Regions from separate parts of the Kitasatospora sp. NPDC087315 genome, predicted to be linked through region 1. Evidence: riboswitches for the same ligand, from Rfam matches in the RefSeq annotation. Region 1 holds a riboswitch; each other region holds the start of a gene.
What was found. A riboswitch is a leader RNA that binds a small molecule or an ion and turns the genes downstream of it on or off. The one in region 1 is predicted to bind thiamine pyrophosphate.
Positions count from the first base shown of each region.

Region 2: it holds a riboswitch for thiamine pyrophosphate, as region 1 does, so the genes downstream of both, ACIO5D_RS21665 (purine-cytosine permease family protein) here and thiC (phosphomethylpyrimidine synthase ThiC) in region 1, are expected to answer to the same signal.
Region 3: it holds a riboswitch for thiamine pyrophosphate, as region 1 does, so the genes downstream of both, thiO (glycine oxidase ThiO) here and thiC (phosphomethylpyrimidine synthase ThiC) in region 1, are expected to answer to the same signal.

Region 1 is NZ_JBIUYD010000015.1:193,429-200,876, forward strand. Features, by position in the region: gene ACIO5D_RS22735 (hypothetical protein) at 24-953, shown strand; gene ACIO5D_RS22740 (DUF5994 family protein) at 980-1,495, opposite strand; gene ACIO5D_RS22745 (CBS domain-containing protein) at 1,608-2,141, shown strand; gene ACIO5D_RS22750 (hypothetical protein) at 2,643-3,143, opposite strand; gene thiC (phosphomethylpyrimidine synthase ThiC) at 3,231-5,048, opposite strand; TPP riboswitch at 5,044-5,178, opposite strand; gene ACIO5D_RS22760 (hypothetical protein) at 5,332-5,538, shown strand; gene ACIO5D_RS22765 (flotillin family protein) at 5,642-7,147, shown strand; gene ACIO5D_RS22770 (DUF5326 family protein) at 7,297-7,448, opposite strand, start outside.
Region 2 is NZ_JBIUYD010000014.1:198,992-206,439, forward strand. Features, by position in the region: gene ACIO5D_RS21645 (bifunctional DNA primase/polymerase) at 1-570, shown strand, start outside; gene ACIO5D_RS21650 (DUF5926 family protein) at 847-1,833, opposite strand; gene ACIO5D_RS21655 (ATP-binding protein) at 1,981-2,550, opposite strand; gene ACIO5D_RS21660 (glycerophosphodiester phosphodiesterase family protein) at 2,749-3,573, opposite strand; gene ACIO5D_RS21665 (purine-cytosine permease family protein) at 3,654-5,060, opposite strand; TPP riboswitch at 5,149-5,298, opposite strand; gene ACIO5D_RS21670 (S1C family serine protease) at 5,554-7,386, shown strand; tRNA gene ACIO5D_RS21675 (tRNA-Ser) at 7,447-7,448, shown strand, end outside.
Region 3 is NZ_JBIUYD010000009.1:34,982-42,429, forward strand. Features, by position in the region: gene pknB (Stk1 family PASTA domain-containing Ser/Thr kinase) at 1-1,096, opposite strand, end outside; gene ACIO5D_RS14620 (thiazole synthase) at 1,200-1,997, opposite strand; gene thiS (sulfur carrier protein ThiS) at 2,000-2,209, opposite strand; gene thiO (glycine oxidase ThiO) at 2,206-3,390, opposite strand; TPP riboswitch at 3,385-3,497, opposite strand; gene ACIO5D_RS14635 (NAD(P)/FAD-dependent oxidoreductase) at 3,604-4,800, shown strand; gene ACIO5D_RS14640 (Rv2175c family DNA-binding protein) at 4,909-5,274, shown strand; gene thiE (thiamine phosphate synthase) at 5,274-5,921, shown strand; gene ACIO5D_RS14650 (polyprenyl synthetase family protein) at 5,978-7,084, opposite strand; gene metF (methylenetetrahydrofolate reductase [NAD(P)H]) at 7,248-7,448, shown strand, end outside.

The DNA.
Region 1 (7,448 bases):
CCGGCGGAGCGGACGGGGTTCGCATGAACGGGGTCCGTATGAACAACGCCCCGCATCTGCTCGCCGAGGACCGCCCGGACTTCGAGCGCCTCCTCGACGAAGCACTGCGCGACGGCACCATCCTCACCGCCCTGCGCGGGCCCGGCGCCCTCACCGCCGAGCAGCTGCGCACCAAGGCCCTGCGCGAGGCCGACGACATCGCGGCCGCGGCCGCCACCGAGTACGCGCACTACACCCGGCTGCGGCAGAGCCTGCGCGACACACCCCCGCCCGGCCAGGGCGGCACGGCCGGCGCGCCGGGGCTGTTCAGCCAGCTGCGCTCGGCGAACGGCGGCGCCGGACTGTTCCCGGTCCTGACCGTGCTCACCCCGATCCTCGCCTGGGCCGCCGCCCTGGTCCTGCTCCTCATCGGGTACACGCTGCGCGCCGCCAACCCCGGTCTGGCGCTGGCCGGTTCGGTCCTGACGGCCGGCTGGCTGGCACTGGCGGCCGGCCTGGTCGCGATGGCGGCCGGGATCGTCGGACTGGTCCTCACCGCGCTGCGGGACGGCTCCACGGCCCCCGCCGGCGCCGCCCCCGGGCTCGCGACCGAGGTCGCCGACGCCCGGCGCGCCTGGCAGCGCGCGCTGCGCGACCGCGCCCTGGTGGCGTACCTGCACGCCTGTCTGCACGCCGACCCGGCAGCACCGCCCGGCACCCCGGCGCCCGCCGACGGGCCGGTTCCGGCGGACCCTGCCCGGCCCGAATCCGCCCGGCCCGATTTCAGCAGCCCGGACTTCAGCAGCCCCGGCTACTCCAGCGGCCACTACTCCGGCCCCGGCTTCACCAGCCCCGGCGCCGACGGCCTCACCGACCCCGAAGGCCGCGAGCCGCGTACCGCCGCCTTCACCACCCCCGACTTCACCGGCCCCGGCTACACCCCGCCGGCCTTCACCGGCCCCGACGACGTCTGAGCGGCCAACACCCGTCCAGCTACGTGCTACTGACCCGTGTTCAGCCACCGAACCGGCCGGCCGAGCAGCTCGGCCGCCGGGGAGTGGTTCCCCGGCGCCGACGCCCCCGCCATGGCGGCGGCGGCCGTACCCGGCTCGGTACCGGGTGGCACCACGAGGAGGAGGAAGTGGTCCTCGAAGCCCCGGGTGAGGCTGATGGTCTCGGCGCTGGCGGGGAACCAGCCGATCCGGACCGATTGACCGTCCACGGTGACCGACCGGGGGATGTGGTACCAGGCCGAGGTGGACAGGCCGACCCGGAGGATGGGGCCCAGATGGACACTGAGCGCGGTGATCAGGTCCGGCAGCTCGGCCCGGGCGTCCTTCGTGCGGGGCCACCACGCGCCGTCGAACATCCCGCTGCGGGACATCGTCGGCTCCAGCACCAGCCGCGGCAGCAGGGGAACACCGGGGACGGACCACGGCCCCGGGGCGGAAGGAGTGGGAAGCGGAATCGGCATCATCACGAGCCGCCCGTCCGGTCCAGAAAGAGGACCGATCATGACCCAGGGCGACACCAATGTGGGTACCGGTGTGCGACATGTCCTCGGTTGCCTCCCACGGTACTCCGCGCCGGCCCGCCCCCGGGCCGACCTGGCCCGGAGTAGCCTGGACATGTCCAGGGCACCCCGCATCCCGGTCACCTTCTCCGGCCTCGTCCTGGACGAAGGACCCTTCCGGGCGGCCGCCCTCGCCGCACCGGAGTCAGGCACCGGTGACACCGTGACCATCCACTCCACGAAGCCGACAGGCCTTCGCCACGACCTCACAGTCGCCGACGCGATGGAACCGTTCGAGTACCAGATCCCCGACGACAGCACCGTCGACCAGGCCGACGACATCCTCCGCAGCGCGGGCGTCCCCTACCTCCTCGTCCGTGACCACAACGGCCGCTGCGAAGGCCTGGTCACCCGGACGGGACTCCACCCGTTCCTCGCCCCGCCCTGGTACACCGAACTCACCCCGGTCAGCAGCACCAGGCACCAGCGCGGCCCGTTCGCCTGGCCGACCATGACCCTCTCCACGGCCGCTGTCGCGATGCGGATCAAGCACCTGACCGTCTGGCCGGTCATCGACGACGACGGCTACCTCCTCGGCATCCTCACCGCCGACCGGGTCGCCGGCCTGATCGAGACCACCCTCCGCTGAGCGGCGCACCACCCGAACGCCGTACCGGTCACCGGAGCACCCTCCGTCGCGTCAGTCCGGCGGGCGGGAGGCCGAAGGTGACGGCGGTGGAGCCGTCGCAGAGTTCCGACTTGCCGTGAGCTGCTGGACCGCACTCACGCAGGTCAACGCAAGTCAACAAGGCGCTGTTCCGGAAGGCCGGTACGGCCTCGCGGAACAGCGCCCGTCAGCTGACGCGTCAGTCTGCCGGCGGGAGGTTGACCCGCTGGCAGACTGGGCGTTCACCTCTGTCAGGGCTAGTGCCGTCGGCGGGGTGCGGCTCGTCCGCTCCGCCTCATAAAAATGAGGAGTGAGCCTCCCAAGGCAATGGCAGCCGCCGAGCCGACCGCAATGCCGATCGATCCGCCAGGGCCGGTGGCAGCCAGTACGTGCTCCGACTCCTTCGGATGCTGAACGGGGGCACCCTGCTCGTGACCACCTGGAGCGTTGCCGTGGTTTCCCTGGAACACGCGGGCTCGGTGATCACCTGAACACCCTGATCATGGACAGGTCGACCGCTCGGTTGATCACGTGGGAGAGGCTGAACGTTCCGTTGATCCTCGCCTCATGCGCGAGCCACCCGACATCGACGGGCGCCGTCTCCTGTCCCAGCGGATGGGTGAATCCGGTGACGACCCAGCGACCCCCGAGCGGAGAGGACACGTCGACCAGCCAGTCCCAACGGGCCCCGTACGCACTGATCAGGAACTCGGCGGCGAACAACATCAGCAGCGAGTGCGCCCTGGCCCACTCGTCCTCGGACAGTTCCGGGTAGGTCGCCCACTCGGCGAGTTGGTCTCCGACGATGCGGGAGGCCGTACCCGGATCGGTCTGCATCAGGTCCTCGCGCTCACCGATGGTGGTCAGCGCCCCTCGCGTGTACTCACGGCATTCCACCGCCCAGCCAGCGACATCGGGCTCACTGTTGCTCTGCTGATTCATGGCGGCATCAGTATCAGAGCAGATCACCAGCCCGCCGGCCACCCTTCCTCCCTGGAGCAGCCGCACGCCGAAGCGCTGCTCCGGGAAAGCCTCCCGGCTTCCCGGAGCAGCGCAGCCGGCGGGGCAACGTCAGTCCGCCAGCGGCAGGTAGACCCGGTTGCCCTGGGCGGCGAACTCCTCGGACTTGGCCTTCATGCCCGCCAGGGCCTCGGCGTCGAACTCGGTCTCCACGGCACTGGAGCCCTCGCCGTGCTCGGCCCGGATCTTTTGACTGATCTTCATCGAGCAGAACTTCGGGCCGCACATGGAACAGAAGTGGGCCGTCTTGGCGGGCTCCGCGGGGAGGGTCTCGTCGTGGAAGGCGCGGGCCGTCTCCGGGTCGAGGGCCAGGTTGAACTGGTCCTCCCAGCGGAACTCGAAGCGGGCGTCGGAGAGGGCGTCGTCCCAGGCCTGGGCGCCGGGGTGGCCCTTGGCGAGGTCGGCGGCGTGGGCGGCGATCTTGTAGGTGATGACGCCGGTCTTCACGTCGTCCCGGTTGGGCAGGCCCAGGTGCTCCTTGGGGGTGACGTAGCAGAGCATCGCGGTGCCCCACCAGGCGATCATCGCGGCGCCGATGCCCGAGGTGATGTGGTCGTAGCCGGGGGCGACATCGGTGGTCAGCGGGCCGAGGGTGTAGAACGGCGCCTCGTCGCAGATCTCCCGCTGGAGATCCATGTTCTCCTTGATCTTGTTCATCGGGACGTGGCCCGGGCCCTCGATCATCACCTGGACGTCCTTGGCCCGGGCGATCCGGCCGAGTTCGCCCAGCGTCCGGAGTTCGGCGAACTGCGCCTCGTCGTTGGCGTCGGCGATCGAACCGGGCCGCAGGCCGTCACCGAGCGAGAAGGTGACGTCGTAGCGGGCGAGGATGTCGCAGAGCTCCTCGAAGTTGGTGTGGAGGAAGTTCTCCCGGTGGTGCGCCAGACACCAGGCGGCCATGATCGAGCCGCCGCGCGAGACGATGCCGGTCTTGCGGCGGGCCGTCAGCGGGACGTACCGCAGCAGCACTCCGGCGTGGACGGTCATGTAGTCCACGCCCTGCTCGCACTGCTCGACGACGGTGTCGCGGTAGACGTCCCAGCTGAGGTCCTCGGCCTTGCCGTCGACCTTCTCCAGCGCCTGGTAGAGCGGCACGGTGCCGATCGGCACGGGGGAGTTTCGCAGGATCCACTCGCGGGTGGTGTGGATGTTGCGGCCGGTGGAGAGGTCCATCACGGTGTCCGCGCCCCAGCGGGTGGCCCAGGTCATCTTCTCCACCTCCTCCTCGATCGAGGAGGTGACGGCGGAGTTGCCGATATTGGCGTTGATCTTCACCAGGAAGTTGGTGCCGATGGCGGCCGGCTCGACCTCGGGGTGGTTCACGTTGACCGGGATGACGGCCCGGCCGCGCGCCACCTCGGAGCGGACGAACTCCGGCGCCAGGCCCTCGCGCAGGGCGACGAACTCCATCTCCGGGGTCACGATGCCGCGCTTGGCGTAGCCGAGCTGGGTGACTGCGGCGTCGCCGCGGCCGCGCAGGGGGCGGCGCGGGCGGCCGGGGAAGACGGCGTCCAGGTTCTTCAGGTTTCCGCCGCGCGGCGAGGTGTGCTTGATCCCGTCGTCCTCGGGGCGGGCCTCGCGGCCGTCGTACTCCTCGACGTCGCCGCGCTGGCGGATCCACGCGTCGCGCAGCGCGGGCAGGCCGCGCCGTACGTCGGGCTCGTACGCCGGGTCGGTGTACGGCCCGGAGGTGTCGTAGAGCGGGACGCTCTTCTCGTTGGTGAGCACGACCTCGCGGTACGGAACGCGCAGGTCGGGGCGGGACCCGTCGCGGTAGGCCTTGCGCCAGGCCGGGGTCGGATAGCCGGTGCCCGCGCTGCTGACGGCGGCGTTCTGGGCAGACTGCGGCTGTGCATCAAAAGTGGTCATCAGACCTTCAACTCCCTACGCCGGCATTACCCGGTCAGGTTCCTGCGGTCGGCGCAGCGTTCGGCACGTCCAGCGACGTCCCGGTCAGCGCCCTCTCAGCCCGGTGCTCCGAGCTCCCGTGTCCGCAGGCGGTATTGCCCGCGCATGACGTCCAACACCGTAGCGAGCCGATCGCGGCTGGTCCAGAGGGGGTCGGTGCCCGGCGATTCGGCCGGCGGGCCCACCGGGGGAGCCCGGCCCGGCAGACTGGCAGTCACACGGGCAGGCGACGAGGGAGGCCGTAGTGGTCGGAAGCACAGGGCGGGTCACCGGTCCGGTCGGAGCCGGTCTGGTCGGCGAGGTGATGGTGCACGTCAGGGAGCGCCAGGGGACGGAGGCCTTCCTGGCCTACCTCGCCGTACCGGGCGACCGGCTGTCGGTCGGCACACCGGTGGTGGTGGTCGAGTACCACCCGCCCCGGACCGTCTATGTGGCACCGGTCTTCCCGTGACACGCTTGTGACAGCCCGTCACGTCACTTCCCTTTCCTTCGAGTTGCCCTGAGCGGACAATCCGAACCGGCGCATCTCATGCGCCGGAAGGGGGAGTTGAACCATGGTGCTCATCATCGCGGGGGCCGTCGTCGCCGCGCTGGTCTTCGGGATCACGCTCTTCAAACTCATGTGGCGGGTGGCGGAGCCCAACGAGGCTCTGATCATCTCCGGCTCCCGGCACCGGACCGAGGGGGTCGGCGACGGTCTGGGCTTCCGGATCGTCACCGGCCGCGGGACCTTCGTCACGCCGGGCCTCCAGGGTGTCCGCCGGCTCTCACTGGACCTCAACGAGGCCGAGCTGAACGTCGAATGCGTCACCTCACAGGGCATCCCGGTCCACGTCAAAGGCGTGGTGATCTTCAAGGTCGGCGACGACGAGGTCTCCATCGCCAATGCCGCCCGGCGCTTTCTCGACCAGCAGAAGCTGATCAGCCAGCGCGTCCACAACGTCTTCGCCGGCCACCTGCGCTCGATCGTCGGCGGGCTCACCGTCGAGGACATGATCAGGGACCGCGAGCGGCTCACCGGGGAGACCAGGGCCGCCTCCGGGCTGGAGATGGAGAAGCTCGGGCTGATCATCGACACCCTGCAGATCCAGGAGATCATCGACCCCACCGGCTACATCAAGAACCTCGCCATCCCGCACGCCGCCGCCGTCCAGCGGGACGCCCGGATCGCCCAGGCCGAGGCCGACCGGATGGCCACCGAGGCGGAGCAGGAGGCCGCCGCGCGCAAGGCCGAGGCCACCCGCAACAGCCAGATCCAGCAGTCCGCCTACCAGGCCGAACGGGACACCGCCAACGCCCGCGCCGAACAGGCCGGACCGCTCGCCCAGGCCGCCGCCCGGCAGGAGGTGGTCGTCCAGGAGACCAAGGTCGCCGAGCTGGAGGCCCGCCGCAAGGAGCAGCAGCTGCAGATCGATGTCCGCAAGCCGGCCGACGCCAAGGCGTACGAGACCCGCACCAGGGCCGAGGCCGACCGCGACGCCCGGATCTCCGCCGCCCAGGCTCAGGCCCAGGAGACCGAGCTGAAGGCGGCGGCCGAGGCCGGCCAGGTCAAGATCGCCGCCGCGGCCGCCGCGGAGGCCACCAAGCTGCGCGGGCTCGCCGCCGCCGAGGCGACCAGGGCCACCGGGGAGGCGGAGGCCGCCTCCGCCGAGGCCCGCGGTCTGGCGGACGCGGAGGCGACCCGGGCGATCGGGCTCGCCAAGGCCGAGGGCATCCGGGCCCGGGCCGCCGCCCTCTCGGAGAACCAGGAGGCCGTGGTGGCACAGGAGTTGGCGGAGAAGTGGCCGGACATCGTGCTGGCCGCCGCCGAGTCCTTCGGCAATGTCGAGCACATGATCCTGCTGAACGGCGCCGACGGGGTGGGCGAGCTGTTCGCCAAGGCCCTCACCATGGGCGGCACCGGCCTCGGCCTCGCCCGGCAGCTGCTCACCACCATGCACGGTCCGGAACAACCAGCGGCTCCGGCGCCGGGGCCGAAACCGGGGCCGGTCCAGCAGGTGCCGATCGAGGACCGCGCGGTGACGGAGGCCCGGGTCCGACGGTCGGCGGACGACAGCTGACGGATGACAGGTAACGGATGACAACTTTCAACATTCGTTTTCTGTTATCTGTTATCTGTTATCTGTTAGTTGTCGGTTGTCCGCCGCCACCAGAACGACCGGCGCCCGCACCCCACGCAGGGGGTACGGGCGTCCGGGGTCCGTACGGGTCAGCTCTTGGTGGCCTTCTTCACCAGGATCACCACGGCGGCGGCGATGCCGACCACCACCAGCAGCTTGATGACCACGCTCAGCAGGGCGCCGACGACGCCGAACACGAACCCCACGATGTTCCAGGCCAGGATCAGCACCAGCACCGGGA
Region 2 (7,448 bases), on a different contig from region 1:
GTGGACCATCGCTGGCCCGTGGTGCCGGGCGCGCTGCTGACTGCCGGGCAGTGCTCCTGCGGGGATCCGGGCTGCGCCGTCCCCGGTGCCCACCCGCACGACCCGCCGCTGCTCGCGGCCACCACCGACGCCCGGATGGTGCGCTGGTGGTGGGAGCGGCAGAGCCCGGACGCGCCGGTGCTGGCCGCCACCGGCGGGGTGGTCTCGGCGGTCAGCCTGCCCGCGGCGGCCGGTGCCAGGGCGCTCGCCTACCTCGGCGCGCTGCGGCTGCCGCTCGGCCCGGTGCTGGCGATGCCCGGCCGGTACGCGATGCTGGTCGCCCCGTACTCGCTCGACGTGCTCGGCGAGATGCTCGCCCAACTGCCATGGGTGCCGGGCTCGTTGCGTTATCACGGGTCGGGTGGGTTCCTGCCGCTGCCGCCCGGTGGCGGGTCCGGCGGGCGGGTGCGCTGGGTGCTGCCGCCGCGGCCGGCGGCCGGCGGCGGGGTCTGGCTGCCCCAGGTCGGTCCGCTGCTGGGGGAGTTGGTCGAGGCGACGGTCCGGCTGGACACCGGCCGCTCGGCGTACTGACCGGGTGCGGCGGGGTCGTGCGCGAGTGATCGTGTACGGCGGGATCGTGCGGGCGGACCAGCCGCTCGTGCGCCGTCCCGTGCGCCGGCCGCACGCGGGCGGCCGTTCCGGAAAACAAAAGATCCGGTCGCTGGCGACGGGGGATGCACCAGCGACCGGACTCTTTAGACAGTAACAAGGATCCGCGCCCGCGCCAATTTCCAAGGACCCTTCCCCGCCCGGAAATTGCGGTCGGCGAGGGGTAATGTGACGCGTATCACCCGATCCTGGTCGCCTTTAGTTCAAGGTGACCTGACGGTTCACCAGGTTTGCCCGGGCGCGCCGCTCCTCGGCCGTCAGCGGGGTGTTGTCGGCCAGCGTGGCGGCGAGCCGCTCGGCGAACTCGGCGGCCGGCTTCTCGCAGTCGGCCGCCGTCATGGCCACCGGCAGGTCCCAGACCGGGACGGTCAGCCCGTGCGCGCGGAACGAGCCGACCAGGCGGGTGTCCGGGCCGACCGAGGACTGGTCGGCGGCGGTCAGCCGGGCCAGCGCGTCCAGCAGTTGCTCCTCCGGCACCGTCATCACCCAGCGCAGGTGGTTCTTGTCCGGAGTGCCGCACCAGTAGGCGGAGTCGACGCTGCCGAGCTTCTCGGTGGGGATCGCCGAGGCGTTGGCGCGCTCCAGCGAGGCGGCCACCTCGCCGGTGGCGGCCTCGGCGTCCTCCAGCCAGAACTCGAAGCCGGTGTGCACGGCCGGCGTGAACCCGGCGTCGAGGTCCAGCAGATCCTGCAGACGGCGGCCGCCCGGGACGGTCCGGCGGGCGGGTACCGGGGTGCCCGGCTCGGTGGCCAGGGCCAGCTCCAGGGCGTCCGCGAGGTCGCGGCTCAGGTCGCCGGAGGCGGACTGGGTCTGCAGGCCGAGCAGGATCGAGCCGTCCGGGCGGCGCAGCGCGGGCCAGGCCAGCGGCAGGACGGTCGCCAGCGTCACCGACGGGACCTCGCCGTTGGCGGCCTCGGCCACCCCGGCGGCCAGCGTCAGCGGCACCGTCGCGGCCGGCACCAGCTCGCGCAGCGCGACCCAGTCGGCCTCGCCCGGCAGCCCCTCGAACGGGCGGTGCACCAGCTCCTGCACGGCGTGCGAGGCATCCCGGCCGTGACACGCCTTGTACCGGCGGCCGGAACCGCAGGGGCAGTTCTCGCGGGCCCCGACCACGGGGATCTCGCCCGTGGCGGCGGTGGTGGACTGGCTGCGCTGCGGCGCCTTCTTGGCGGCCTTCTTGCCCATGGTGCGGCTCTCCCGGGGACGGTTGTGTTGTGCTCCGGGCAGCCTACTGACGTTCCCCCGGCGCGTGGACACACGCCGGGGCGGGGCGTGGGTGGCGGCGCGCGCGGACGGGGCGCGGGGGCGCGCGGACGGGCGGGTCCGGCCCGCTCAGGCGCTGCGGGCATCACCGCCGGTCCGTCGGGCGTGGCGGGCCCGGGCGGGCAGTGCCGCCCACACCGTCACTTCGCCGGGAGCGTCGCGCACACCCCAGTCGCTGGCCAGCTGGCCGACGATGCTCAGGCCGCGGCCGCCGCGCGAGGTCAGGGACGGGCCGGCGGGCGTCGGGCGGGTCTGCGCCCCGCCGTCGGTGACCTCCAGCGTGAGGATCCCGTCCGCGTGCATCTGCCAGCGCACCAGGACCCCGCCGTCGCCGCCGTCCGGCTGTGGGTGTGCGGCCGTCCTGGCGCCCTGGCCCGCGGTGGGGACCCCGACGAGCACCTGGTCCACGACCTCCGCCCGGGCGCTGCGGCCGAGCGCGGGCAATGGCCCGAGCGGCCGCGCATAGCGACAGGCATTACTCAGCAGTTCGGAAAGGATCAGAACAGCATCATCAATGACCGGTTCGGGTATCTCCCGGTCGCCCAGATCTCGACGCAGTCGGCGCCGTGCGACCCCGACACTCGCTGGGCCGTGCGGCACTGCCATGGTCGATGAAGTCGGCACTTCACGCGCCACCATCAACGCCACCCCCGGACCTCCTTCAGCGTATGCCGAGGGATGGATGCCCCTTGGTAATGCGTCGGAAACGACTGCGGGGCGATCCCGCGCGGACATTTCAAACCGCGCGACCCAGGGTGGGCGGCAGGTGATTCCGTGCTCACCCTCCGTCGTGAAAACGCATAATTTCCGGCAAAAATTGTCGGCAGCAGGTTTGGTTCACCGGCCGAGCTGGGCGAGGACCTCGGCCGGGCGGTTGGTGATGATCGCCGACACCCCGAGCTCCAGGCACAGCTCCACGTCGGCCGGCTCGTCCACGGTCCAGACGTGCACCTGGTGGCCCAGCTCGCGCAGTCGCGTCACCAGCCGCGGCCTGGCCCGCACCAGCTCGATGCCGGGCCCGGCGATCCCGGCCCCGCCCGGCAGCGTCGCGCCCGGGCGCAGCCGGCCCCGCAGCGGCAGGCCGCGCTCGAACAGGAACACCCTCGGGTACTGCGGCGCGGTGGCGGCCACCCGGGCGAGCGCCAGCGCGGAGAAGCTCATGATCCGGGCCTGCGGGCGGCCGTCCGCGGGGTCTCCGGTGATCTTGAACCGGTCCAGCATCCGCAGGAGCTCGGCCTCCACCCGGCCCCGGAAACGGACCGGGTGCTTGGTCTCGATCGCCAGGTCCACCGGGCGTCCGCAGTCCGCGACCAGCTCCAGCAGGCTCTCCAGCCGCAGAACGCCCCGCAGCTCCGGGTCCGCGCTCGGTGCGCCCGTCTTCCAGGCGCCGAAGTCGTGCGCCTCCAGCTCGGCCAGCGTCATCGCGGACACCGTGCCGCGGCCGTCCGAGACCCGGCCGATCCTGCGGTCGTGCACACAGACCAGATGTCCGTCGGCCGTGACCCGGACATCGCACTCGACCGCGTCGGCGCCCTCGGTGAGCGCCCGCCGGTAGGCGGCGAGCGTGTGCTCGGGCAGCGCGTACGAGGATCCGCGGTGGGCGATCACCTGGACGGACGGCGCGGTGCGCGCCGCCGCCGGGGGGAGGTCGGGGCTGGTCACACGTCCCACGATAGGCGGCGGAAGTGACGCGAAAACGAAGACGGCCCCAACCTGAGGGGCCGTCTTCGCGTGGGGGCGGATCAGTCCCGCGCGTCCCGGCGGGTCAGCGGGGTGAGCGCCCAGGTGGCCAGGGCCGGCACCAGGAAGCCGAACAGCGAGGCCGAGGTCCACTCCTGCGGGGTGAAGTGCAGCGCCTCCTGGACGGAGGTCCAGAAGTCCGTCCACCAGCCGGCGATCGCGGTCGGCGCGATCAGCTGGTAGACGACGAAGCCCAGCGCCCACGGCAGCAGCATCAGCCGGCGGGACGGCGCGTCGGCGGAGAGGTTCCAGCCGCGCCGGCCGGCGCCGAGGAAGTAGTCGACCGCCAGCACCGCGAACATCGGCACGAACACCGAGCCGATCAGGCCCAGGAAGGCGTAGTAGGAGTCGGTGAACTCGGTGATCTGCAGAGCCAGCACCGTGATCAGCAGCCCGGTCCCGCCGGTCAGCACCCGGCGGTCCACCCTGGGCAGCAGGTTGTGGACGGACATCGCGGTCGAGTACACGTTGGCGAAGGACTGGTCCGTCTCGCGCAGGACCAGCACCAGCAGGAACGCCCAGCCGGCCCAGACGCCCAGGAAGGAGTCGAAGATCCGGTCCGGGTCGCCGCCGGACTGCAGCAGCGCGATCAGGCCCAGCACGTAGCACCAGACCTGGGCGACGGTGTAGCCGGAGAAGCTGCCCCAGAACGCGGCGCGCGGGGTGCGCGAGTGCCGGGTGTAGTCGGCGGCCAGCGGCACGAAGGAGATCGACACCGCGATCATCGCGTCGGTGGCCTTCAGGAAGCCGTGCCAGTTGCCCGCGCCCGGGTCCGGCACGCCGTGCCGGCCCAGCTGGACGGTGAAGTACACCATCGCGACCGCGACCGCCCCGGCGACGAACCGCCGCAGCACCGCGATCGAGCCCAGCGGCCAGATGGTCAGCGCGGTGGTCAGCGCGCCCGCCAGCAGGACGAAGGCCCAGCGGTAGCCCTCGGTGTGGACGACGGTCTGCGCGCCCATCGCGATCACCAGCAGCTCGTACACGCCCCAGCCGACGCACTGGACGATGTTCAGCACCGTCGGCACGTACGAGAGCTTCGTCCCGAACAGCCCGCGCAGGTTCGCCATCGCCGGTGCGCCGGTACGGGCCCCGATCAGGGCGGCCACACCGAGCATCGCGGTGCCGACCACGGTCCCGGCCGCGATCGCGGTCACGGCGGCGGCCAGGGAGAGCTCGCTGCCCCGCGCGCCCAGCACGGTGGCGGCGGTGGTGAAGCCGATCAGGCTGACGCCGAGGTTCATCCAGAGCGCGAAGTGGTCGCGGAAGCGGAGCGTGCGCGGCGGCTCGGTGTCCAGGACGAGCGGCGCCTCGACCCGCTCGGACCGGTCCGGCCGGTCCAGGACGGCGGTGGCCGCGGCGGCACCGGTCGCGGTGGGGGAGCCGGGCACGGCGGCGGAACCGGGCACGGGGGGACCGGCGTCGGAGTGAACGGTCGTGGACGGTTCGGAGAAACCCTTGGACGCGGGCGCGCCCGAAGAAGAGGATGGCGAAGCAGGCGGCATGGCCGATACTCCCTACGCCGGCATTACCCGGACAGGTTCCGGCGGTCAGCGCCCCCTCGACGGTCCGCCCACGGACGTCGTGGCGTACGGTCGACCAGCGCACTCTCAGCCTGGGAAGGTCCAAGCTCCCGCGTGTCAGTTGTGAGCGACAGGCTAACCGGCACGGGGGTGAACGCCAAGGCCAGGCGCTGGGCGCCCCGGCCGCGAGGGACATCCGGCGGCGGTGGGCGAGCGGCCGGTGGGGGTGGTGGTTCGGGGGCGTTCGGCCGGGTTTCCGGACGGGGCCGTCGGACCTGGCTAAGGATTCTTATGACTTCTTCAGAAGGGTCCTTACGGCAATCGAATCGAGTGTGCGAAAAACTATGCTTCTTGGTCCTGTCAGCTATGGAGGTCGTCCGTGAGCACCGAGCGCGAGGTTGGGTCCACCGGGCCGCAGGGGGAACAGCCCTCCGGCGGCCAGGGGGTGGTGGGTCCCGCTCATGACGGTCCGGCGCAGCAGTCCGCGTCCGCCGCTGCCACCCCCGCACAGGCGCCCGCCGACCGGACCACCACCGACGTGGCACCGGCGGTGCCCGCCGCGCCCGCCGCTCCGGCGGCCGGCGGATCCACGCCGACGCTGGCGTTCAGCAAGATCAGCGCCCCGGCGCCGGCCGAGGCACCCGCCGCGGCCGCGGCTGCCGACGCTCCCGTGTCCGCGCCCGCCCCGGTCGAGGCCGGCCACCCCGGCCCGGGGTACATCGACGCCCCGCCGCCGGTCGTGCCGCCCGCCCCGGCGGGGCCGCCGGCCGCGCCCGCCCCGGCGCTCGCCGAGGCACCGGCCCTGCCGACGGCGCCCGTCGCGCCCGCCGTCAACCCGTACGCCACCACGGGCGCCCCGGCCGCCGCGGCGCACGACCCGTACGGTGCCCCGCCCGCCGCGGCCCACGACCCGTACGGCGCCCCGGCGGGCCCGCCCGCGCAGCAGCACCCCTTCGGCGCGGGCCAGCCGCTCGGCGGCTGGGGCCCGCACGACTCCTCGGCCGGCGGCGCCGGCGGTCCCGGCCACCCCGGCGGCCCGCTCGGCTACCCGCCCGAGTACCCCGGTACGTCCGGCCCCGGCGGTCCGCGCAAGAAGCGCGGCGGCCTGGTCGCCCTGATCGCCGCCGTCGCCCTGGTCGCCGGTGTGGCCGGCGGCGCGCTCGGTGTGACCATCGCCGACCGCAACGACAACAGCGCCAGCTCCGCGAACGACCGCCGCAGCACCACCGTGCAGGCCAACAGCCCGGAGAAGAACGAGCCCGCCCCCGGCTCCGTCGCCGGCATCGCGCAGAAGGCGCTGCCCAGCGTCGTCACCATCAAGGCGCAGGGCAACGGCGAGTCCGGCACCGGCACCGGCTTCGTCTTCGACACCGAGGGCCACATCCTCACCAACAACCACGTGGTGGCGCCCGCCTCCAACGGCGGCAAACTGACCGTCAAGTTCGCCGACGGCAGCTCCTACAACGCCTCCGTGCTCGGCCGCGCCGAGGGCTACGACGTGGCCGTGGTCAAGCTGGACAACCCCCCGAAGGGGGACAAGCTGACCCCGCTTCCGCTGGCCGACTCCGACAAGGTCAACGTCGGCGACTCCACCATCGCCATCGGTGCCCCGTACGGCCTGGAGTCCACCGTCACCACCGGCATCATCAGCGCGAAGGACCGCCCGGTCGCCTCCGGCGACGAGACCGGCGCCCAGTCCTCGTACATGAACGCCCTGCAGACCGACGCCTCGATCAACCCCGGCAACTCCGGCGGCCCGCTGCTCGACTCCAGCGGCGCGGTGGTCGGCATCAACTCGGCGATCCAGTCCAACGCCTCCAGCACCGGCCGGGCTGGCAGCATCGGCCTCGGCTTCGCCATCCCGATCAACCAGGCCAAGTGGGTCGCCGAGACCCTGATCAAGACCGGCAAGCCCGTCTACGCCAAGCTCGACGTCCTCCGCAACGACGACTACAAGGGCGACGGCGCACAGATCCAGACCCGCGACATCCAGGGCACCCCGGCCGTCACCCCCGGCGGCGCGGCCGACAAGGCGGGCCTCAAGCCCGGCGACGTCATCACCAAGCTCGGCGGCAGCCCGATCGAGAACGGCCCCGCCCTGGTCAGCAAGATCTGGACGCACAAGCCCGGCGAGACCGTCGACGTCGAGTACACCCGCAACGGCCAGACCTTCAACACCAAGGTCACCCTCACCGAGCGCGTCGGCGACTGACCCCGTCCCCGAAACCCTGTGCACCGAACCCCGCCGGACCCGTTAGGCTGACCTCCGCCTGG
Region 3 (7,448 bases), on a different contig from region 1:
GCAGCCGGCGCAGCGGACCCGGGCGCCGGGTGCGCACCGGCGCCGGCTCGTCGTACGGGCGGGGCTCGGTGAGCAACTGGTCCATCAGCTCCGGCGGGACGTCCAGCACGCTGGTGCGCTCGGTCTCCGGGGCGGCGGGACCGGCCGCGGGGCGGATCACCGAGGTCGGCTCGCTGGTCGGGTACTGCGGGCTGGGCCGGGTGGAGGCGGGCGGCTCGGCGTCCAGCCGGGCCGGGGTGAGCGTGCGGCGTACCCGCTGGAGGGCGGCCAGCAGCTCGACCGCGTCGTACGGGCGGGCCTTCGGGTCGCGCGCGCAGGCGCCGGCCACTATGGCGTCGAGCTCGGGGCCGACCCCGGGGACGGCCAGGGACGGCGCGGGGACGTCCTCGTGCAGGTGGCGGTACATGACCTGGACGGGGTTCTCGCCGGTGTGCGGTCGGTGGCCGGTGAGCATCTCGTACAGCAGGATGCCGGCCGCGTAGACGTCCACCCGCTGGTCGGTCCCGGCGCCGGGGCGGATCTGCTCGGGGGCCAGGTAGGAGACGGTGCCCAGGACGGTGCCGGCGGTCGCGGTGGTGGAGGTGGCCGCGCCGTCGGCGGTGTTCAGCACCCGGACCAGGCCGAAGTCGGCGACCTTGACCAGGCCGTCGTCGGTGATCAGCACGTTCTCCGGCTTGACGTCCCGGTGGACCAGACCGGCCCGGTGGGCGGCGCCGAGCGCGGCCAGCACCGGCTCCAGGATGTCCAGGGCGGCCCGGATGGAGAGCGCGCCGCGGTCGCGCAGCAGGTCGCGCAGGGTGCGGCCGGGCACGTACTCCATCGCGAGGAAGACGGTGCCGCCGTCCGCGCCCTGGTCGAAGACGTTGACCACATTGGGGTGCGCCAGCCGGGCCACCGCCTTGGCCTCGCGGATGAACCGGCCGGTGAAGCCGTCGTCCCCGGCGAGCGAGGGGTGCATCACCTTGAGGGCCACGACCCGGTCGAGCCTGGTGTCGGTACCCCGGTACACGGTGGACATCCCGCCGGCCGCGATGCGCTGCTCGACCCGGTACCGGCCGTCGAGCAGGGTACCGATCAGCGGGTCGTGCAATGCCATGTCCACCCGGTGATTCTAGTGGCGCGGGCCGGGGCGGGACCCCGGGCGACACCGCGCCCGGGGCCTCTGTGCCCGGCTTGTGACACGCCCCGGCGCGCCCGGGTCAGAACGCCGGGTGCTCGCGGGTGTCCAGGTCGGCCCGGCCGGCCATGGCCGAGGAGGCCTCGGCGTGGAAGCGGCGCGGGATCCGGCCCGCCCGGTACGCCAGCCGGCCGGCCTCGGCGGCGTGCCGCATCGCGTCGGCCATCAGCACCGGGTCCTGGGCGCGGGTCACCGCCGAGGCCAGCATCACCGCGGCGCAGCCCAGCTCCATCGCCAGCGCCACGTCCGAGGCGGTGCCGGCACCCGCGTCCAGGATCACCGGGACCCGGGCGCTCTCCACGATCAGCTGGAAGTTGTGCGGGTTGCGGATGCCCAGGCCGGAGCCGATCGGGGAACCCAGCGGCATGATCGCCGCGCAGCCGACGTCCTCCAGCTTCCGTGCCAGCACCGGGTCGTCGTTGGTGTAGGGCAGCACGGTGAAGCCGTCGTCGACCAGGGTCTCGGCGGCGTCCAGCAGCTCGATCGGATCGGGCAGCAGGGTCCGCTCGTCCGCGATGACCTCCAGCTTCACCCAGTCGGTGCCGAGCGCCTCGCGGGCCAGCCTGGCGGTCAGCACCGCCTCGCCGGCCGTGAAGCAGCCGGCCGTGTTGGGCAGCACCCGGATGCCGTTGCGGACCAGCACGTCCAGGACGGAGCCCTGGGTGGTGGCGTCGACCCGGCGCATCGCCACCGTGGTGAGCTCGGTGCCGGAGAACCGCAGCGCCTGCTCCAGGATCTCCAGGCTGGGCGCGCCACCGGTGCCCATGATCAGCCGGGAGCCGAACGTGGTCCCGGCGATGTCCAGCAGGTCGTCCGCCATGGTCAGCCTCCCTGGACGGCGGTGAGGATCTCGACCCGGTCACCCGCGGCGAGCCGGGTCCGCGGCCACGAACCACGCGGCACCACGGTCTCGTTGAGCGCGGCGGCGACGCCGGAGTTGGCGGCGCTCAGCGCGGCCACCACCTCGGCGAGGGTGGTGGTGGCGGGCACCTGCCGGGGCTCGCCGTTGACGGTCAGTGCGATCTCGCTCATGCGGGGGCCTTCGTGGTGGAGCGGGCGGGGGAGAAGCGGGTGGGGGTGAACGGCGCCGCCAGGGCGGGCGTCTCGCCGGTGGCCAGGTACTCGGCGACCAGATCGGCCGTCACCGGGGTGAGCAGCACGCCGTTGCGGTAGTGGCCGGTGGCGGCGACGAGGCCGGGCAGGGCGGTCGGACCGATCAGCGGGGCGTTGTCCGGGGAGCCGGGGCGCAGTCCGGCGGAGGTCTCCACCAGGGGCAGCTCGGTGATGCCGGGGACGAGCTCGTGCGCGTCGCGCAGCAGCTCGTACACCCCGCCGGCGGTGACGGTGGTGTCGTACCCCTGCTCCTCGCTGGTGGCACCGATCACCAGCTCGCCGTTCTCCCGGGGCACCAGATAGAGGTGCCGGCCGCGCACCACCGCGCGCACGTTGCGGGAGAGGAACGGCCGGTACGGCTCGGGCACCCGCAGCCGCAGGATCTGCCCCTTCACCGGGCGGATCGCGGGGAGCACGCCCTCGGGCAGGCCGGGCAGCCGGTGGCTGTGCGGACCGGCGGCGAGCACGATCCGGTCGGCGGTGACGGTCTCCAGTGTGTCCAGCCGGGCGCCGACCGCGCGGTCGTTCTCGACCAGCAGTTCGGTGGCCTCGGCGCGGTGCAGCAGGACGCCGGCCCGCTCGCAGGCGAGGACCAGCGCCCTGGCCAGCCGGCGGCCGTCCACCTGGTGGTCGTCGGTGACGTGCAGACCGCCCCGGACGCCGGGGGCGAGCATGGGTTCGAGCCTGCGGGCCTCGCGGCCGGTGAGCCAGTGCGAGTCCAGGCCGAGCCGCTGGTGGAAGGCGTGCAGTTCACGCAGTTCCGCGCGGTCGTCGGAGTCCAGGGCGACGGCGACGGTGCCGCACTGGCGGTAGCCGGTGTCCTGGCCGCCGCTCGCCTCGGTGAGTTCGGCGGCGAAGGCGGCATAGCGCTCGTTGGATGCCATCCCGAGGCGGAGCAACGGCTCCTCGCCGTACTGGAGTTCGGTGACGGGGGCGAGCATGCCGGCCGCGACCCGGGCGGCGCCGCCGCCGTGCGCCGGGTCGATCACCACGATGTTCCCCAGCCCGCGCCGGGCCGCGCGCCAGGCGACGGCGAGGCCGATGATGCCCCCGCCGATCACCAGGACGTCGGCATGCGCGCCCTTGGCCAAGCGTGTCAAAGTCGCTGCTCTCCCTTCGCCGGTATGACCCGGATCAGGTTCGGACGGTCGCAGGCCGTGTCAGCCCGCCTCTCAGCCCGGTCCGCCGGGCTCCCGTGAATTGGTGCCACCACCTTAACTCCGCGTCCCGCCCCGGCCGAAGGCGCGTACGAGGGGTGGACCCGAGCCCGGGTGGGGCCCGGACGGACGGCCGCCGCTGAGTACAGTGACGGCGTGGCAGAGCTGAGCGGGACGGATCAGGTGGTCGTGGTCGGGGCCGGGCTGGCCGGGGCGCAGTGCGCCGCGGGGCTGCGGCAGGGCGGCTGGCAGGGGCGGATCGTGCTGGTCGGCGAGGAGCCCCACGCGCCGTACGACCGGCCGCCGCTCTCCAAGGAGGTGCTGCTCGGCAAGGCCGATGCCACCACCCTCGACCTCGACTTCGCGGACCTGGGCGTCGAACTGCTCACCGGCCGCCGCGCCACCGGCCTCACCCCCGGGGTGCTGCACACCGACGCCGGCGATCTGCCGTACGGCACGCTGGTGATCGCCACCGGTGCCGCCCCGCGGGCCCTGCCCGGCGCCGAGCGCGCGCACCTGCTGCACACCCTGGACGACGCGCTGGCGCTGCGTGCCCTGCTCCGGCCGGGCCTGCGCCTGGTGCTGGTCGGCGCGGGCTGGATCGGCGCCGAGGTGTCCACCGCCGCCCGGGCGGCGGGGTGCGAGGTCACGGTCGTCGAGATGGGCCCGGCGCCCGTCCCCGGCGCGCTGCCCGCCGGGATCGGCCGGGCGATGGCCGCCTGGTACGCCGAGGCCGGGGTGGACCTGCGCTGCGGCGTCGGGGTCGCGGCGGTGGAGCCCGGCGCGGTGCTGCTGGCGGACGGCTCGCACCTGCCGGCCGACGAGGTGCTGGTCGGGATCGGCGCCCGGCCGGCCACCGGCTGGCTGGCCGGCTCCGGCGTCGAACTGGACGCGGCCGGTGCCGTCCTGGTGGACGAGCGGCTGCGCACCAGCCTGCCCGGCGTCTTCGCCGCGGGGGACTGCGTCAGCTATCCGTCGGCGCGCTCCGGCGTCCGGCTGGCCGTCCAGCACTGGGACCACGCGCTGCAGTCCGGCGCGGCGGCGGCCGCCGCCGTCCTCGGCGCGCAGGCGCCCTACGATCCGGTGCCGTACTTCTGGTCGGAGCAGTTCGGCCGCATGGTCCAGTACGCCGGGCGGCACGGGGCCGGTGACGAGCCGCTGTGGCGCGGTTCACCCGGGGAGCCGTCCTGGTCGGTGCTCTGGCTGCGCGACGGTGTGCCGCGCGCCCTGCTCGCGGTGGACCGTCCGCGCGACCTCGCCCAGGGCCGCCGGCTGATCGAGCGCGGTACGGCGCTGGACCCGGCCCTGGCGGCGGACCCCGCGGTGCCGCTGAAGTCGGCGCTCGCCGGGTAGCGCGGCGGGGCCCGCAGGCGGCCGCCCCGGTGCTCGACGGACCTGTGACGGGTGTGCGGCGGGTGGTGAGTGGTGCGCGGCGGGCCGTGGAGGTGGCAGTCTGGTGGCGTGAGTGAGATCGAAAGCAAGATTGAAACCCTCGTTTCCGAGTGGATGTACCTGCCCGACATCTCGGAGCAGTGGGGCGTGCGGGTCACCGAGGTCCGCGACCTGGTCCGCAGCGGCGGGCTGATCGCGGTCCGGCGCGGCCCGAACAAGTCGCTGCAGGTGCCTGCCGCGTTCATCGACGGCCAGGGCCTGGTCAAGCACCTGTCGGGCACCCTGACCGTCCTGCGCGACTGCGGGTACAACGACATGGAGATCCTGGAGTGGCTCTTCACCGAGGACCCGTCGCTGCCCGGCAGCCCCATCCAGGCGCTGTGTGAGAACCGCGGCACCGAGGTGAAGCGCCGCGCCCAGGCGATGCTGATCTGATGGCGGCGGACACCCCGCGCCGGCGGCTCGCCGACGCCCGGCTCTACCTGTGCACCGACGCCCGCCGCGAGCAGGGCGACCTCGCCGAGTTCCTGGACGAGGCGCTGGCCGGCGGGGTGGACATCGTCCAGCTGCGGGACAAGGGCCTGGAGGCCAGGCAGGAGCTGGCGGCCCTGGAGGTCTTCGCCGACGCCTGCCGCCGCCACGGCAGGCTGCTGGCCGTCAACGACCGCGCCGACGTCGCGCACGCCGCCCGCCCCGACGTGCTGCACCTCGGGCAGGACGACCTGCCGGTGCCGGCCGCCCGGGCGATCCTCGGCGAGGACGTGATCATCGGACGGTCCTGCCACGCCGAGTCCGAGGTGGACGCGGCGATCGCCGAGCCCGGCGTGGACTACTTCTGCACCGGGCCGGTCTGGCCGACCCCGACCAAGCCCGGCCGCCACGCGCCGGGCCTCGGCCTGGTCTCGTACGCGGCCGCGCGGGACACCGACCGGCCGTGGTTCGCCATCGGCGGCATCGACCTCGGCAACCTGGACCAGGTGCTGGCGGCCGGCGCCCGCCGGATCGTGGTGGTGCGCGCCATCACCGGCGCGGACGACCCGCGGGCGGCCGCCGCCGAGCTGTCCCGGCGGCTGCGGGCCTGACCCCGCCGGGCCCGCCGCCGTCCGCCCGTACCCGCCCGCCGTACCCCCGGTACCGGTCAGTACTTGCGGACGGTGGCGGCCTCGGCCAGCGCCAGCAGCACCTCGCGGGCCCGCTCGTCCGCCAGCGGCGCCGCCTCCAGCGCGCCGAGCGCCTGGCGCATCAGCTCCTCGATCCGCTGCTCCACCAGCCCGGGCGCGCCGCTGCGCTCCACCAGCGCGCGCAGCCGGGTGACCTCCTCGGTCGCCAGGTCCGGTGCCCCGAGCCGCTCGTCCAGGTGGCGGGCGTCGGCCGCGGACAGCCCGCGCATGGCGTGCGCCACCAGCAGGGTGCGCTTGCCCTCGCGCAGGTCGTCCCCGGCCGGCTTGCCGGTGACGGCCGGGTCGCCGAAGACGCCCAGCAGGTCGTCCCGGAGCTGGAACGCCTCGCCCAGCGGCAGGCCGAACGCCCCGTACGCCTCGACCAGCCCGGGCCCGGCGCCGGCGAGCAGCGCGCCGATCTGGAGCGGGCGCTCGATGGTGTATTTGGCCGACTTGTAGTGCAGGACGGTCTGGGCCCGCTCCAGCGCGCCCGCGTCGGCGGAGTCGCCGGCGACCGGCTCCAGGACGTCCAGGTACTGGCCGACCATGACCTCGGTCCGCATCAGGTCGAACACCGGCTTGGCGGACAGCACCGCGGCCGGCTCCAGGCCCGAGCGCAGGAACAGCTCGTCGCACCAGATCAGCAGCAGGTCGCCGAGCAGCACCGCCGCGGAGGCGCCGTACTGCTCGCGGTCGCCGCGCCAGCCGCTCTCGCGGTGCAGGGCCTCGAAGCGGCGGTGGACGGAGGGCAGGCCGCGCCGGGTGTCGCTGCGGTCCATCAGGTCGTCGTGGACCAGCGCGCTGGCCTGGAGCAGCTCCAGGGCGGCCGCCGCGTGCGCGATGCCGTCGCCCCCGGCCGGGCCGCCGGCGCCGCGCCAGCCCCAGTAGCAGAACGCCGGGCGCAGCCGCTTGCCGCCGTCGAGCAGGAAGTCGCGCAGGGCGTCGGCGGCGGGTGCCAGCCGCGGGGAGATCTTCCCCAGCAGCGCCGACTGGCCGTCCATGAACCCGGCGAGCGCGGCGTTCACCCGCTCGCGCACGTCCTCCACGTCAATGGGGCTGGCCGGGCGGCTGGTGGGCGAGGTCACGATGAGGCTCCGGAGGTTCGCTGGGGTGCGGCAAGCCTAGCCGGGCGGCTGGGAACGCCTGTACGGACGACGGCCGGCCGGGATCCGGAACGCCGTCCACCGATTGTCTCAATCCGTGGACCTCGGTTGTCCGGGTCCTTTGCCCGACGGTTAACCTGCCAGCATGGCACTCGGCGTCGCTTCCACCAGAACAGACCGCGCGCAGACGGTTCGCGAGCTCCTGGCGGCTGGCAAGCGGTCCTTCTCCTTCGAGTTCATGCCGCCGCGCACCGAGGTCGGTGAACAGCGGCTCTGGGACGCCATCCGGCGGCTCGAACCGCTCGACCCGAACTTCGTCTGCATGACCTACGGGGCCGGCGGCTCC